One region of the Parabacteroides sp. AF14-59 genome, then DNA from elsewhere that is predicted to be linked to it. Evidence: riboswitches for the same ligand, from Rfam matches in the RefSeq annotation. Region 1 holds a riboswitch; each other region holds the start of a gene.
The links. Region 1 has a riboswitch for cobalamin ahead of DWW23_RS22315 (porin family protein). Riboswitches for the same ligand answer to the same signal wherever they lie in the genome.
Positions count from the first base shown of each region.

Region 2: it holds a riboswitch for cobalamin, as region 1 does, so the genes downstream of both, DWW23_RS16190 (cysteine-rich CWC family protein) here and DWW23_RS22315 (porin family protein) in region 1, are expected to answer to the same signal.
Region 3: it holds a riboswitch for cobalamin, as region 1 does, so the genes downstream of both, DWW23_RS16110 (TonB-dependent siderophore receptor) here and DWW23_RS22315 (porin family protein) in region 1, are expected to answer to the same signal.

Region 1 is NZ_QUHH01000028.1:54,652-59,745, reverse strand. It holds gene DWW23_RS22325 (RagB/SusD family nutrient uptake outer membrane protein) at 1-424, shown strand, start outside; gene DWW23_RS22320 (right-handed parallel beta-helix repeat-containing protein) at 529-2,007, shown strand; cobalamin riboswitch at 2,055-2,322, shown strand; gene DWW23_RS22315 (porin family protein) at 2,588-3,181, shown strand; gene priA (primosomal protein N') at 3,251-5,094, shown strand, end outside.
Region 2 is NZ_QUHH01000015.1:36,741-41,834, reverse strand. It holds gene DWW23_RS16195 (anaerobic ribonucleoside triphosphate reductase) at 1-1,376, opposite strand, end outside; cobalamin riboswitch at 1,664-1,946, shown strand; gene DWW23_RS16190 (cysteine-rich CWC family protein) at 2,005-2,220, shown strand; gene accC (acetyl-CoA carboxylase biotin carboxylase subunit) at 2,222-3,736, shown strand; gene DWW23_RS16180 (biotin/lipoyl-containing protein) at 3,773-4,294, shown strand; gene DWW23_RS16175 (acyl-CoA carboxylase subunit beta) at 4,296-5,094, shown strand, end outside.
Region 3 is NZ_QUHH01000015.1:22,249-27,342, reverse strand. It holds gene atpD (F0F1 ATP synthase subunit beta) at 1-924, opposite strand, end outside; gene DWW23_RS16115 (threonine/serine exporter ThrE family protein) at 1,296-2,630, opposite strand; cobalamin riboswitch at 2,679-2,961, opposite strand; cobalamin riboswitch at 3,075-3,271, shown strand; gene DWW23_RS16110 (TonB-dependent siderophore receptor) at 3,304-5,094, shown strand, end outside.

The sequences.
Region 1 (5,094 bases):
CTGGGTCCTTTTCAGATATGCAGAGGTATTGCTCAATTATGCGGAAGCGTTGTATGAGGCGTATGGTAATCCGGATTATACGGATAATACATTTACTTTATCGCCTCGTGCAGCCATCGATCAGGTCAGGACGCGTGCCGGTATGCCGGGTGTTGCTACGGATAACTTCCGGGAAAGGATACGGAACGAACGTCAGGTAGAACTGGCTTTCGAAGATCATCGCTTCTGGGATGTCAGAAGATGGAAGATCGCTGATCAGACGATGGATATTTATGGGGTAAAAATAGAAAAGAAAGGGAATGATTTGATTTACACTCGTCAACTCGTCGATCAGCGGACCTGGAATGACAGAATGTATTTATATCCTATTTCGAATGCTGAATTATTTAAAAATACACTATTGAATCAAAATCCGGATTGGTAAAATGATAAGTTTAGGGATGTATTAAAGTCCTGTTATCAGGGTTCCTTAACATGGACTTTTTACATCCCCTTTTGAATATTGGTTAACAAATAAATTAATTAGAGATGAAAATATGCACTTTGCTTTTGGCTTTATTGCTATGTGCCTGTAGTCCTGTTTCGCGGACATTTTATATGGATAGTCTGACGGGTGATGATAGCAACACAGGAAATTCACCTTCAACCGCCTGGAAGAGTTTGAAAAAACTGAATGAACAGATGTTCGAACCGGGTGACCGTATCTTGTTCAAATCGGGTACGGAATACATAGGACAGTTTGAACCGAAAGGTAGTGGTAGTAAAGAAATGCCTGTCATTGTCAGTAGTTATGAAGAAGGCAAAAAGCCCGTTTTACATGGTAACGGGCTCAAGCAACACACAGTGTTGCTTGAAGGTCTCGAATATTGGGAGGTTAATAATCTGGAGATAACAAATAAAGGGGAAAAACCGGATCCGGGCAGAAACGGAGTGATTATTTACGCCTGGGATAAAGGAGATGTTCACCATATCCATTTAAAGAACCTGACTGTTCATGATGTGAACGGTAGTTGTATTAAGAATGAAGGAGCAGGAAACGGTATTTACTGGCATAACGGTGGAGAAGAAGTACCGACCCGTTTTGTCGATTTACTGATTGAGAACTGCCATATCTATCGTTGTCATCGAAATGGCATTACCGGAAATGGAAATTCAGGTCGTGATAAATGGTTCCCGAGTTTGAATGTCGTTATCCGGGGGAATCTGATCGAACAAGTTCCGGGGGATGGGATTGTCCCGATCGCTTGTGATGGTGCATTGGTCGAACATAATGTGGTGAGGGACAGTCCTGATCTGTTAAGGATTGAAGATGCCGCAGCCGGGATATGGCCGTGGAGTTGTGATAATACAATTATCCAGTTCAACGAAGTAAGCGGTCAGTTTGCCAAGTGGGATGCACAAGGATTCGATTCGGATTACAACTGTCGTAATACGCTTATCCAGTATAACTTCAGCCACGATAATGCCGGAGGTTTTGTGATGGTTTGTAATGAAGGTAACTCTTTGGGAGAGCCGTATAATATAGGTACAGAAAATACGATTATCCGCCACAATGTAAGTATTAATGACGGTTTGCGTCCGTATCCGACTCGTCCGGGTTGGTTCTCTCCGGTAATCCATATTTCCGGACCGGCTAAACAGACGGCTATTGAGGATAACGTAATCGTTATCATGAAAAAGCCTTCTCCCGATATAGATCGTTCAGTGCTCGTGATGGATAACTGGGGTGGTCCCTGGGCGGAGAATACGGTTTTCAAGCGGAATATCTTCTATATCATGAACGATGAACTGCAATATAAGTTTGTGACAGGTAATAGCATTAATACCAAATTTGAAGGTAACACTTATTATGGCAATTTTATCGACAGGCCTGAAGATTCTTCCGCTGTTGAAAAAGAATTAGATTTACTATCCAGCTTTCCATTCCATAAGGAGTTTCCCGAATATTTGCGGGAGAAAGTGTTGGATCGATTGAAACAAAGCACCGATCAGGCTAAAATAGAATAGTCTCTAACGAAAATAGGCATTCGTTGTGATAATCCGAAAAAACTCTCTATATTTGCGGCATGCATTGTTCCTGGCCTGTATTCGCAGGAAAGGATTAAAAGGGAATCGGGTGAAAATCCCGGACAGTCCCGCTGCTGTAAGCTTCATAACGGATAAGGCAACACTCATGCCACTGACGAAGGAGTTGACAGATAACAGTGGACAGTGGACAGTTTAACTGTCAATTGTCAACTATCAACTGTCAACTGACAAAAGTTGGGAAGGCGCCCGATCCGGAAGTAAGTCAGAAGACCTGCAAGGCATATTATTTCGACGGCTTCGAGGAAAGGCCGGAAGAGAACAAAAGGCAATTCTGCCTCTATATTCTTACTCCCGTTCATCCTGTCGTTGTCCTGGTGTATTTGTTTTTAATTATTTTGCCATAATAATTAGGAAAAGAGGCATGGATCGGTTTGCGGGATGAGCTCCGTGTCCGGTGCATGCTTTTCTTTTTAATGAATGAACAGTAAGGCTGGAATACTTGTTTATTATTGGAAAAGTATGTTTATTTGCAAACAGTAATTAATTAACAACAGGCAATATGAAAAAGGTTACAGGTTTAGTTTTGATTATTTTGATGGCATTCATAGCCGTACCGGCCAAGTCCCAGCTGAAGTTTGGGGTGAAAGGCGGTTTAAACATATCGTCCGTTCATCTGAATTCCGATATACTGAAAGCGGATAACGTGACAGGTTTCCAGATCGGTCCGATGATCGAAACAACGATTCCTCTGGTCGGAATAGGATTGGATGCAGCGATCCTTTATTCACAGAAAGGAGTAGATATGAAAGCGGAAGGATCGGCCTCTTCAACAAGTATGAAAACAGATTATCTCGATATACCGGTAAATCTGAAATGGAAATTCGGTATTCCTCTTGTCAAAGCCTATCTTTCTGCCGGTCCGTATGTCGGTTTCCGTGTAGGAGGGGATAAAATATGGGATGTTTTAGGAGATCAGATAAAAGCGAAAAACTTTAGTGCAGGCCTTAACTTCGGTGTAGGTGCGGAACTGATCAGTCATTTGCAGATCGGTGTAAATTACGGTTTGGGACTAACCGATAACTATAGTTCTGAGAAATTCGACCTGAATGCCAAGAACCGCGGATGGTCTATTACAGCTGCCATTTTGTTTTGATAACAGACATAAGATATGAAGGGCCGGGCTTTAACAGTCCGGCCTTTTTTGTTACTTTTGGCATCGTAAATGAAATATGCAGATGTCATACTACCCCTGCCGCTGGAAAATAGCTATACTTATAGCATTCCTGCGGACCTGGAGGCTGCCGTAACTCCCGGTTGCCGGGTCATTGTTCATTTCGGTAAGAAACGTTATTACACAGCGATTGTCATGGATGTGCATGAACGTAGGCCGAATACGGATTTTGAAACAAAAGAGATCTATGCCTTGCTGGATGCAAGTCCCGTGTTGCGCAGGCCGCAACTTCGTTTCTGGAAATGGATAGCCTCTTATTATTTGTGTAAACTGGGAGATGTTTATAAAGCAGCCTTACCTTCCGGGTTAAAACTGGAAAGTGAAACGGCTGTGACTTATAATGCTGATTTTGAGGCAGACGGTCCTTTGCGCCCCAATGAACAAGCAGTACTGGATGCCTTCAAAGGTGTACTCAAATTAACTGTATCGGAACTGGAGAAAAGAACCGGATTGCGTAATGTTGTACCGGTTGTGGCTTCTTTGATGGCTCGTGGAGCTGTTGAAGTCAGCGAAGAAATGAAACGAGGGTTTGTTCCGAAAATGCAGACATTTATCCGGTTGTCGCAGGAATATGCTACTGAGGAACGTTTACAGGAGGTTTTTGCCGATTTTAAGCGGGCAAAAAAACAGGAACTTTTGCTGGTTTGTTTTCTCGATTTAAGTCATGCTTTAAACCCTGCTCTGAGTAAGGAGGTTTCAAGAAAAGAATTGCTGGAGCACAGTGGCTGTTCATCTGCTATATTGGAAGGTTTGCTGAAACGAGGAGTCCTGGAGAGTTATGAGAAAGAAGTCGGACGTTTGCAAGTCCCGGTATGCCGGTTGCAGTCGCTTAGTTTGCTAAGTCCGGCACAGGAAAAAGCCTATAACGAGATACATGATACTTTTACTTCCAAAGAGGTTTGTTTGCTTCATGGAGTTACTTCGAGCGGAAAGACTGAAATCTATGTCCGTCTGATCGATGAGGTGTTGAAGATGGGCCGGCAAGTTTTGTATATGCTTCCGGAGATCGCTATAACGACCCAGATCACGGAGCGGTTGGCTAAGTTGTTCGGAGACAAGTTGCTGGTATATCATTCCAAATTTTCCGACAATGAACGTGTGGAGGTTTGGAATAAGCTGCTTCATGGGGGAGAACCGATGGTCGTACTGGGAGTACGTTCCTCTCTTTTTCTTCCGTTCAAGGACCTGGGGCTGATCATTGTGGATGAGGAACATGAGAATACCTATAAACAACAAGACCCGGCACCACGTTACCATGCCCGTAATGCTGCTATCGTATTGGCGGGGATGCACGGGGCAAAGACATTGTTGGGGTCTGCGACCCCTTCGATCGACTCTTATTTCAATGCAACGACCGGTAAATATGGATTGGTAGAACTGACTTCCCGTTTCGGTGATTGCCTGATGCCGGAGATCATAACTGCCGATATAAAAGAACTGAAGCGTAAAAAGATCATGAAAGATACGCTTTTCTCTCCTTTGCTGGTTGAAAAGGTAAATGCGGCGCTTGCTCGTGGCGAACAGGCTATCCTGTTCCAGAACCGGCGTGGGTTCGCTCCGATGATCGAATGTAAGAGTTGCGGCTGGGTCCCTCATTGTGTGAATTGTGATGTCAGCCTGACCTATCATAAATACCATAATCAACTGGTCTGCCATTATTGCGGATATACTATTCAGTTACCGCCGCATTGTCCGGAATGTCAGAGTGCTGAGTTAAAAATGATGGGATTCGGTACGGAAAAGGTGGAGGAGGAGATCGCTTCTTTATTTCCGGCGGCAAAAGTCGAGCGGCTGGATTTCGACACAGCCCGTACCCGTACGGCTTACGAGCGTAT
Region 2 (5,094 bases), on a different contig from region 1:
CGGAGTTCTTTATCTTCGATATCCATACATTCGATAGCCAGGCGTACGATGTTGATAGTCGAGAAAGAAATGTTTCCGCGTCCGATAGAAGTCTTCGGTCCAAAGCGATTCTCGAATACGCGGGTACGGCATCCCATTGTTGCTACCTCATACATATAGCGTTGTGGGTCGTCCGCTTTCCAGTCTTCATGCTGGTTGAATGTAGCATCCAGGTTCAGGAAGTTCGGGAAGAAACGGCGGGCAGTCACTTTGCATGCCAGTTCGTACAAGTCATAGTTGCGGTCTTCCGGCAGATAGCTGACGCCACGTTTCTTTTTCCATATCTGGATCGGGAAGATAGCCGTTTCGCCGTTGCCGACACCACGATAAGTACTTTTCAATATCTCACGAATGATGCAACGCCCTTCGGCTGAAGTATCCGTACCGTAGTTGATAGAGCTGAACACCACCTGGTTGCCACCGCGTGAATGAATGGTGTTCATATTGTGAATGAAAGCTTCCATCGACTGATGGACACGGCTGACAGTTTTATTAATAGCATGCTGTATGATCCGTTTGTCACCGCTCAGGCCATCCAGCGGACGCGTTACATAGTCGTCCAGTTCTTTATTATACAGATGTGAGTAATCCACGCCGTTCAGGTCTTCCAGGTTCTTGATCTCTTCAATAAAGCTGTTACGTACGTAAGGAGCCAGATAGAAGTCGAAAGCGGGGATAGCCTGTCCGCCGTGCATTTCGTTCTGAGCTGTTTCCAGGGAGATGCAGCCCAGGATGCTGGCTGTCTCGATGCGTTTTGCCGGGCGTGATTCGCCATGTCCGGCAGAGAATCCATATTTAAGGATGCGGTCCAGCGGATGCTGAACGCATGTCAGGCTCTTGGTCGGGTAATAATCTTTATCATGAATGTGCAGGTAGTTGTTTGCAACGGCCTCTTTTACCTCTTCACTCAACAGGTAATCGTCGACGAACGGTTTGGTGGTTTCACTGGAGAATTTCATCATCATGCCTGCAGGAGTATCTGCATTCATATTGGCATTTTCGCGCGTGATATCGTTCGATTTGATGTTGATAATCTCCAGGAACATATCGCGTGTTTTAGCTTTACGGGCAACACTGCGCTGGTTACGGTAAGCGATATATTTCTGTGCAACGTCCTTACGGCTACTGTTCATTAGTTCCAGTTCGACTGCATCCTGTATCGCTTCGACTGTCATTTGCGGTTCTCCTTTGAATGAAATATGATCCGTAATCTGGCGGATCAGCTGCAAATCCTCCCCATTTTCTGTATGCAGCATGGCTTTTCGTATCGCTGTTACTATCTTCTCCTCATTAAATCCGACGATACGTCCATCCCGTTTGATAACTGTTTGTATCATGATAAAATTGATAATATATTTATGTTGTTTTTACTCCAACAAAGGTATACTTAAACTGTATATGGTGTTCTTTTTGGAAAACTTTTAACGAGTTAAATTATGTCAATCTACTGATTGTTAGATATGAAATAAAGAAAAGTGGAAAACTTTTAGATTTTCTGTGTTGAAAATGTTTTCCAAAAAGGATAGTTGAGTGTGAGCTCTCTTCTAACCATTGCATTATCAGCCTCTTATGTGTCCCAATAAAAAATATGCACAATTTGGAGTAAAATGTGTAATATTTTCTCTACATTTGCCGCCGAATCGGTTCTGTATTATCTGGTCGGGTGATACAGATTAAAAGGGAATCGGGTGTAAATCCCGGACAGTCCCGCTGCTGTGAAGCTCCGTTCAACATTCTGAAAACAACTAATGCCACTGACGATTCAGTTGACAGTGGAAAGTTGACAGTAGACAGTTTTTCTGTCCGTATTTATCTGTCAACTGTCACATGTCAACTATCAACTTTCCGTCGGGAAGGCTTCAGAATGGGAGTCAGTCAGAAGACCTGCCATTCATTAAAGGCTCATGTCCTCGTGGGTTAGGATACGGGTTCGAAAAGATTGTTTATTTCAAAAATTATCAGATTATGGAGAAAGATTGTCCGCGTTGTGGGGTCTCCTTTGTATGCCGGGTAGACGATATCTCTGCCTGTCATTGTGCACCTGTGAAATTGGATGAGCTCCAGCTTGCTTATGTAAAGATGCATTATCCGGGATGCTTATGCAATTCCTGTTTGAATGAGATAAAGAAATATTTCTATGCCTGCGAGGTGAATCCCCGCTATAAACATTTAAAGCATTGATATGATACGGAAAATATTGATCGCAAATCGTGGTGAGATCGCGGTGCGTGTGATGCGCTCCTGCCGGGAGATGGGAATACAGTCTGTGGCTGTATTTTCGGAAGCCGACCGGGCCGCCCGGCACGTGCTTTATGCCGATGAAGCTTGCCTGATAGGCCCTGCGGCCTCCAAAGGGAGTTATCTGGATATTGAAAAAATTATTCAGGCAGCCAAACTTCATAAGGCAGATGCTGTTCACCCCGGTTATGGCTTTCTTTCGGAGAATGCCGCTTTTGCCCGGAGATGTAAGGAAGAAGGGATCATTTTTATCGGCCCGGCTCCTGAAACGATGGAAGCGATGGGAGATAAGATCTCTGCCCGCAAACGTATGATCGAAGCCGGCGTACCGGTAGTTCCCGGAACACAGCAGCCGTTGCAGAGTGCGGAAGAAGCAGTTCGGGTTTGTAAGGAGATCGGTTTTCCTGTGATGCTGAAAGCATCGATGGGCGGCGGTGGAAAAGGGATGCGGCTTATTTATAAAGAGGAAGAGGTGGTGGAAGCCTATAATTCCGCCCGTTCGGAATCTCTTTCTTCTTTTGGAGACGATACTGTTTATCTGGAGAAGTTTGTGGAAGAGCCCCATCATATCGAATTTCAGATTCTGGGCGATAATCACGGGAACGTGATCCATCTCTGCGAACGTGAATGTTCGGTACAACGGCGTAACCAGAAGATCGTAGAAGAAAGCCCGTCACCGTTTATTACGGCTGAATTGCGGAAAGATATGGGAGAGAAAGCTGTTGCTGCGGCAAAGGCCGTTCATTATTCCGGTGCAGGTACCATCGAATTTCTGGTGGACAAACATCGGAATTTTTATTTCCTGGAAATGAATACCCGCCTACAGGTGGAGCATCCTATCACGGAAGAAGTATTGGGTGTCGACCTGGTAAAAGAACAGATCCGGGTGGCTAACGATGAGCCGCTCCATATCCGTCAGGAAGAGATAGCCCAGCGTGGCCATGCTATCGAATGCCGTATCTGTGCGGAAGATACCGAAGCCGGATTTATGCCGTCTCCCGGTGTGATCAGGCAACTGACGGAACCGAACGGTATCGGTGTCCGTGTGGACAGTTATGTGTACGAAGGATATGAGATACCGGTTTATTACGACCCGATGATCGGCAAACTGATCGTATGGGCGACCAACCGCCAGTATGCAATCGAACGTATGCGGCGTGTACTGCACGAATACAAGATCACCGGATTGAAAACCAATATCAGCTATCTGCGCCGGATCATGGATACGACTGATTTTGTACAGGGGAAATATGATACTTCTTTTATTGCGAAAAATGCGGAACAATTACAGCATCCGGTAAGTGAGAGTGGTACGGAAACCGAGAATGTGGCTATGATCGCTGCCTATATCGATTATCTGATCAACCTGGAGGAAAACAAGTCGGGGTTGGCGTCGGATAACCGTCCTATCAGCCGCTGGCGTGAGTTCGGTCTTCAGAAAGGCGTCTTGCGCATTTAATAATTGGTTCATTAGCATATTAGAAAATTATTCATTATGGAAATACATATAGGAAAAAGAGTGGCGGATGTATCGCTGGTCAGCAAGGAAGGGAATAAGGTGCAGTTGACGATAGACGGTGTCCCTTATGAAGTCGATATTATGATGGCCGAGAACGGTGCCTGCTCTATTTTGCACAACGGTAATTCGTATAATGCCGAACTGATCCGGGGAGAAGGAGGCAAAAGTTATACGGTGAATACACATTTCCTGTCTTATGCCGTCGATATTGTCGATACACAGATGAAATATCTGCGTATGCGTAAGAGCAGCGAAGAACGGCAGGATAACAAGATCGTTTCTCCTATGCCCGGAAAAGTCGTGAAGGTGTTGGTGGAGAAAGGCGACCGTCTGGAAGCCGGTGATATCGTCATCGTGATAGAGGCGATGAAAATGCAGAGTAATTATAAGGTAAGTTCAGCCTGTACGGTACGTGAGGTATTGGTCAAAGAAGGAGATTCGGTAGCAAGCAACCAGGTTCTTCTGTCGCTGGACGTAATAACAGATAAAGAAGAATAAAATGGGAAAGGAACAGTTGTATAAGACCTTTGAAGAACTGGATAAGACAGCTTCGCAGGGAGGTGGTATTACCCGTATCGAAAAGCAGCATGAATCCGGCCGGATGACAGCCCGCGAACGGATCGATATGTTGCTGGATAAAGGGACGTTCAACGAATTGGATAAATTTGTGGTTCACCGCTGTACGAATTTCGGCATGGATAAGAATAAAATCCCCGGCGACGGGATCGTATCCGGCTACGGTAAAGTAGACGGACGGCAAGTCTTTGTCTATGCCTACGACTTTACAGCCTACGGAGGTACGTTGAGCGCGACGAATGCCGCCAAGATAGTGAAAGTTCAGCAACTGGCACTGAAAAGCGGTTCACCGGTCATTGCCCTGAACGATTCGGGAGGAGCCCGTATCCAGGAAGGTGTGAACAGCCTGGCCGGATATGCTTCTATTTTTTATCAGAATACGATGGCCTCGGGTGTCGTTCCTCAGATCTCGGCTATTCTGGGACCTTGTGCCGGTGGGGCCTGTTATTCTCCGGCATTGACCGATTTTATCTTTATGGTAAAGGATAAAAGCCACATGTTCATTACCGGACCGGATGTAGTCAAGGCGGTCACTCATGAGGAAGTGGGGAAGGAAGAACTGGGAGGTGCCTATACGCATAGCAGTAAGAGCGGTGTCACCCATTTTATGTGCGATACGGAAGAGGAAACATTGATGAGTATTCGTGAATTGCTGAGTTTCCTTCCTTCAAATAATATGGAGGATGCACCGGTCGTTTCCTGTTCCGACGATGTCCGGCGTG
Region 3 (5,094 bases), on a different contig from region 1:
ATAACCTACGGCAGACGGCATACGTCCCAACAGGGCGGATACTTCCGAACCGGCTTGCGTGAAACGGAAGATATTATCGATAAAGAACAGGATATCGCGTGTCTCGCCCTCCGGAGCCAGGTCGCGGAACGATTCGGCTATTGTTAAACCGGATAGGGCCACCGAAGAACGTGCTCCCGGGGGTTCGTTCATCTGCCCGAATACCAGGGTAGCCTGCGATTTCGCCAGTTCTTCATGGTCTATCTTCGACAGGTCCCAATGACCGGCTTCCATACTTTCTTTAAATTCCTTGCCATAACGGATCACGTTCGACTGGATCATCTCGCGCAGCAGGTCGTTACCTTCACGGGTACGTTCACCTACACCGGCGAAAACGGAGAATCCGTTGTTTTTCTTGGCAATGTTATTGATCAGTTCCATGATAAGAACTGTCTTACCTACGCCGGCACCACCGAAAAGTCCGATTTTACCACCCTTGGAATAAGGTTCCAGCAGATCGATCACTTTAATACCTGTGTAAAGGACGTCCTTACTGGTTGTTAAATCCTCAAACTTCGGTGGTTCACGATGGATGGGAAGAGCTCCTTTACGATCCAGTTCTTCCATCCCGTCGATCGAATCACCGGTCACATTCATCAAACGCCCTTTTACCTGGTCACCAACAGGCATGGTAATGGGCGAACCGCATGATACGGCTTTCATTCCTCGCTGCAGTCCGTCCGTCGTGTCCATAGCCACTGTACGGACTGTGTTTTCCCCAATATGCTGCTGTACTTCAACAATCAGCACTTTTCCATTGGGGCGGGTTATCTCCATTGCATCGTGGATGCGTGGTAACACGATTTTCTCTTCTTTTTCATTATCGAAGTGAATATCCACTACCGGACCGATAACCTGCGAAACATAACCTTTTGTTTCTCCCATACAATTCTTTTTCTCCTCGTCTAATTATTTTTCAACGCTGCAATATTACGAAAACAACCCGCCGGAAACCCGAAGATATTACTTTTTTGGCTTTTTTGCACTTAGTTAAACTTTAAACTAATTTGTGTTGTGTTTTGAAATGAACCAACCATTTTGAAATATGGAACAATTCGGAGTGGTAAAGGCCCTTCCTATTTGTCAATAATGGGTTATTTTAGGGCTGAATGCAAAGTGAAGGAGAAATCGTTGTAGTGTTTCCCTTTGTTAAAAAAACAGTTTATTATAATCGTTTCTATATTAATATATGTAAGAGGCTACCTCAAAATTGTATGGGGTAGCCTCTTATTTTTTATATTAGGAATAATAAATTTTTACCATTCAAGGAATTTTCCACGTTGCCGGCGTTTCTCCAATTCTTCTTGTAGATGTCGCTGCCGGTCCTTGGCTATATATTGACGGGCAAAGATATTAGGAACAGCAACACCTAACGATATACAGAGAATGATAAGGGCGGAATTGATACCGTTGAAGAAGGCGTTCGTTACCTCACCGATCACTCCATGCAGATTGATAAATGCTAATAAAGAGCGGTACATCAGGACGCCCGGGATCATGGGAATAACAGACGGGATCGTTAATACGTGATTAGGCACATGAAACCAGTGGACTGCTTTCACTGCGAGCACGCTGACAACGAAACTACCCATAAACGAACCGATCACAGGACCGTAACCCAGTTCGAAGTTTACAAAGTTGCGGGTACATACGGCAATGATACCTCCAACGGCAACAACCCATAACAGACGGCGCTGAATATTGAAGATCATAGAGAATCCGATAGCGGCGATAGCTGCAGCGATCGCATACACATAATACGGATCATGCGGAACCATACTTAACTCACTGAACTTATGGTCGATCGCAACGTCGTTCATGACAAGTATGCGCAATGCGAATGCAATACCGAACGTCATCGCAACTACCATCATAGCCGTGTTGGCGGCACGTGTCATCCCGACGAGCAGATGGTTATCGAGCATATCGTCTACGAAGTTGATCAAAGGTACTCCCGGTACAATGAACAGGGCACAGGCGAGTAGCGGATGATAAGGCGTCTCGGACAATCCCGAGAAGGAAGAAAGATACGCAGTGCAGGTCGCGGCAAAAGCGGCGAGTGCTATACTCATATATACATTTAATCCGGCTTCTATGCATCGGGCACGTATCCTGAAACCAATGAATGCACAAATGGAAGCAAACAGAAAGGCGATCCAGTCGGAACCGAACAATTTACAGAAACCGCCACAGGCGAATCCTGCACCGATAGCTACGATATAAGGTGTATAATTCCGGGGCTTTTTGGCTATCTTTTCCAATTCCTCTTCATATTTGTCCAATGAATAGTCCTCTTCGATAGCACACCATGAAAGATCGCTGATCTGCGAGATCGCGGTCATGTTGATACCATGTTTCTCACATTTCTGGAATTTGGAAAACGAATTTCTTTCATCACTTACATTGACCATGATCATCGTCCACCGGATATCGATGTGTAATTTCTCTTCCGGAATACCCATAAAAGCTGCTACTCGTTTCATGTTCCGTTCAATACGGTTGGTATCGGCAGCACTTTCCATCAATAATTTGCCTGTACGCAGCAAAAGGTCCAGTTTACGTCGTAATAACAATACTTCCTTGTCTGTCATCTTTTTGTTTAATTCTAAAATGTTACATCCTTATCCTAACCCACGAGGATATGAGTCTCAACGAACGGCAGGTCTTCTGACTGACTCCTATCCTAAAAGCCTTCCCGACGGAATAGTTGACAGTTGACAGATAACAGTTGACAGATAAAATACGGACAGAAAAACTGTCATTTGTCAACTTTCCACTGTCAACTGAATCGTCAGTGGCAAAAGTAGTATTAGGCTGTTAACGGAGCTTCACAGCAGCGGGACTGTCCGGGATTTACACCCGGTTCCCTTTTAATCCGTATTCCCGAACGGGAGCTACGAAACCAATTCGGGCGCAAAGGTACTGATTTTTTCATTACATTCATCTGTTCCCTTTTATTTGTGTATTCAGATTCGTAATATTTGAAAGTGACCGGTCTGGTAGTTGAGATTACCGATATATTTCGTACTTTTGCCATCGGATTATGGTGTAACGGTTTAGTTTTCGCTATCCGTTAGTAAAAGGGAATCCGGTGCAAGTCCGGAACTGTACCCGTAGCTGTAAGTTCTGTAACCCCGGCAATCTTGTTGCCACTGGGAATTTATGATTCCTGGGAAGGCGGCCGGTCATGGGAGAACAAGTCAGAAAACCTGCCATTATTTTATATGCGATACCTCGGGTATAGGTGTTGATAGACCTGGATATATGCGAATATTATATGTTAAAATGATTGTATGCCTGCCAGGCATATTTTTGTGCGTACCTACTATGTACGCACAAACAATTGATACGACAGCTTATCACCAGCTTTCCGGTGTTGAGGTGGTGGAAAAGGCACGTCCTTCCACAACCCGTGAAGCAACTCCTCTGCAAATAATGGACCGTTCCGGAATTGAACGCCTGGGAATACAGGATCTTTCGGAAGCAGTGAAACGTTTCTCCGGTGCAACAGTGAAGGATTACGGTGGGATAGGGGGATTGAAGACGGTTTCCGTGCGTAGCCTTGGGGCACAACATACGGCTGTCAGCTACGATGGAGTAACGATCACGGATGCCCAGAGCGGACAGGTGGATATCAGCCGCTTCTCACTGGACAATGTGGAGATGGTTTCACTTTCGATCGGGCAATCAGATGATATTTTCCAGACAGCACGGATGTATGCGTCGGCAGGGGCGTTGAGTGTGAAGACACGTAGACCTGTATTTGATGGAAAACCGATGAATCTTCAGGCGAAAGTGAAAGGAGGTTCTTTTGGTTTGTTCAACCCGATGGTTCGTTATGAACAGAAGATAAGTAACCGCTTTTCCGCTTCTTTGCATGCCGACTGGCTAAGTGCAAAAGGGGAATACCCTTTTACTTTGGTAAACGGAAATGTTGTAACCGAAGAAAAAAGGAAGAACAGCGATATCCAGGCACTTCGTCTGGAAGGAAATCTGTATGGAGACCTGGGTAAGGCCGGAACATTGACCGGTAAAGTCTATTATTACGATTCAGAACGCGGACTCCCCGGTTCGGTGATATTGTATAGCAACAGTAACCGGGAACGCTTGTGGAACAATAATTTCTTTACCCAGTTGCAGTATTCCAACAAACTAACGGACAATTTATCTTTGCAGGCACATGCCAAGTATAATTATTCTTTCAGCAAGTACCGTGATGTAAGTAATAAATACTCAGGAGGTAAGCAAGAAGATTTGAATACCCAGGAAGAGTATTACGGTTCGGTAGGCGTACTTTATTCACCCTGGAAGAACTTCTCGACTTCTCTTACGACTGATTTAGCCCATAATATGCTGGATAATAACTTTATGAATGCACCGCAACCCAAGCGTTTGACTTCACTGTCAGTGTTATCCGCCCAATATAAGAACTCGATGTTTACAGCAACAGCCAGCTTACTGGGTACTTATATGACCGACAAAGTAAAGGCTGGCGATAAACCGGCCGACCGTAAACGTTTGTCTCCTGCGGTTAGCGTATCGTTGAGGCCTTTTCCCGATAATGCCTTTCGTGTACGTGCCTCTTACAAAGATATTTTCCGTGTCCCGACTTTCACTGATCTATATTATCTCCGTATGGGAAATACGAACCTGCAGCCGGAAAAGGCTACACAATATAATCTGGGGCTGACCTGGAGCGGAGAAGCAGGGAATCTCTTTCGTTATCTGAGTCTTTCGGCCGATGGTTATTATAATAAGGTGAAGGACAAGATTGTTGCTATTCCGACGATGTATATATGGAAGATGATGAATATGGGAGAAGTCGATATCAAAGGTTTGGATGTGAATTTCTCATCTGAAACCTCTCTGCCGGCAAAGATGACCTTACTCCTCTCTGCCACATATAGTTTTCAGAAAGCAATCGATATAACTGATCCTGATGCAAAAAATTACAAGGATCAGATACCATATACTCCGAAACATTCGGGAAATGCATCGTTGACCTTGGAGAATCCGTGGGTCAACGTCTCTTATAGCTTGACTGCGGCGGGTGAC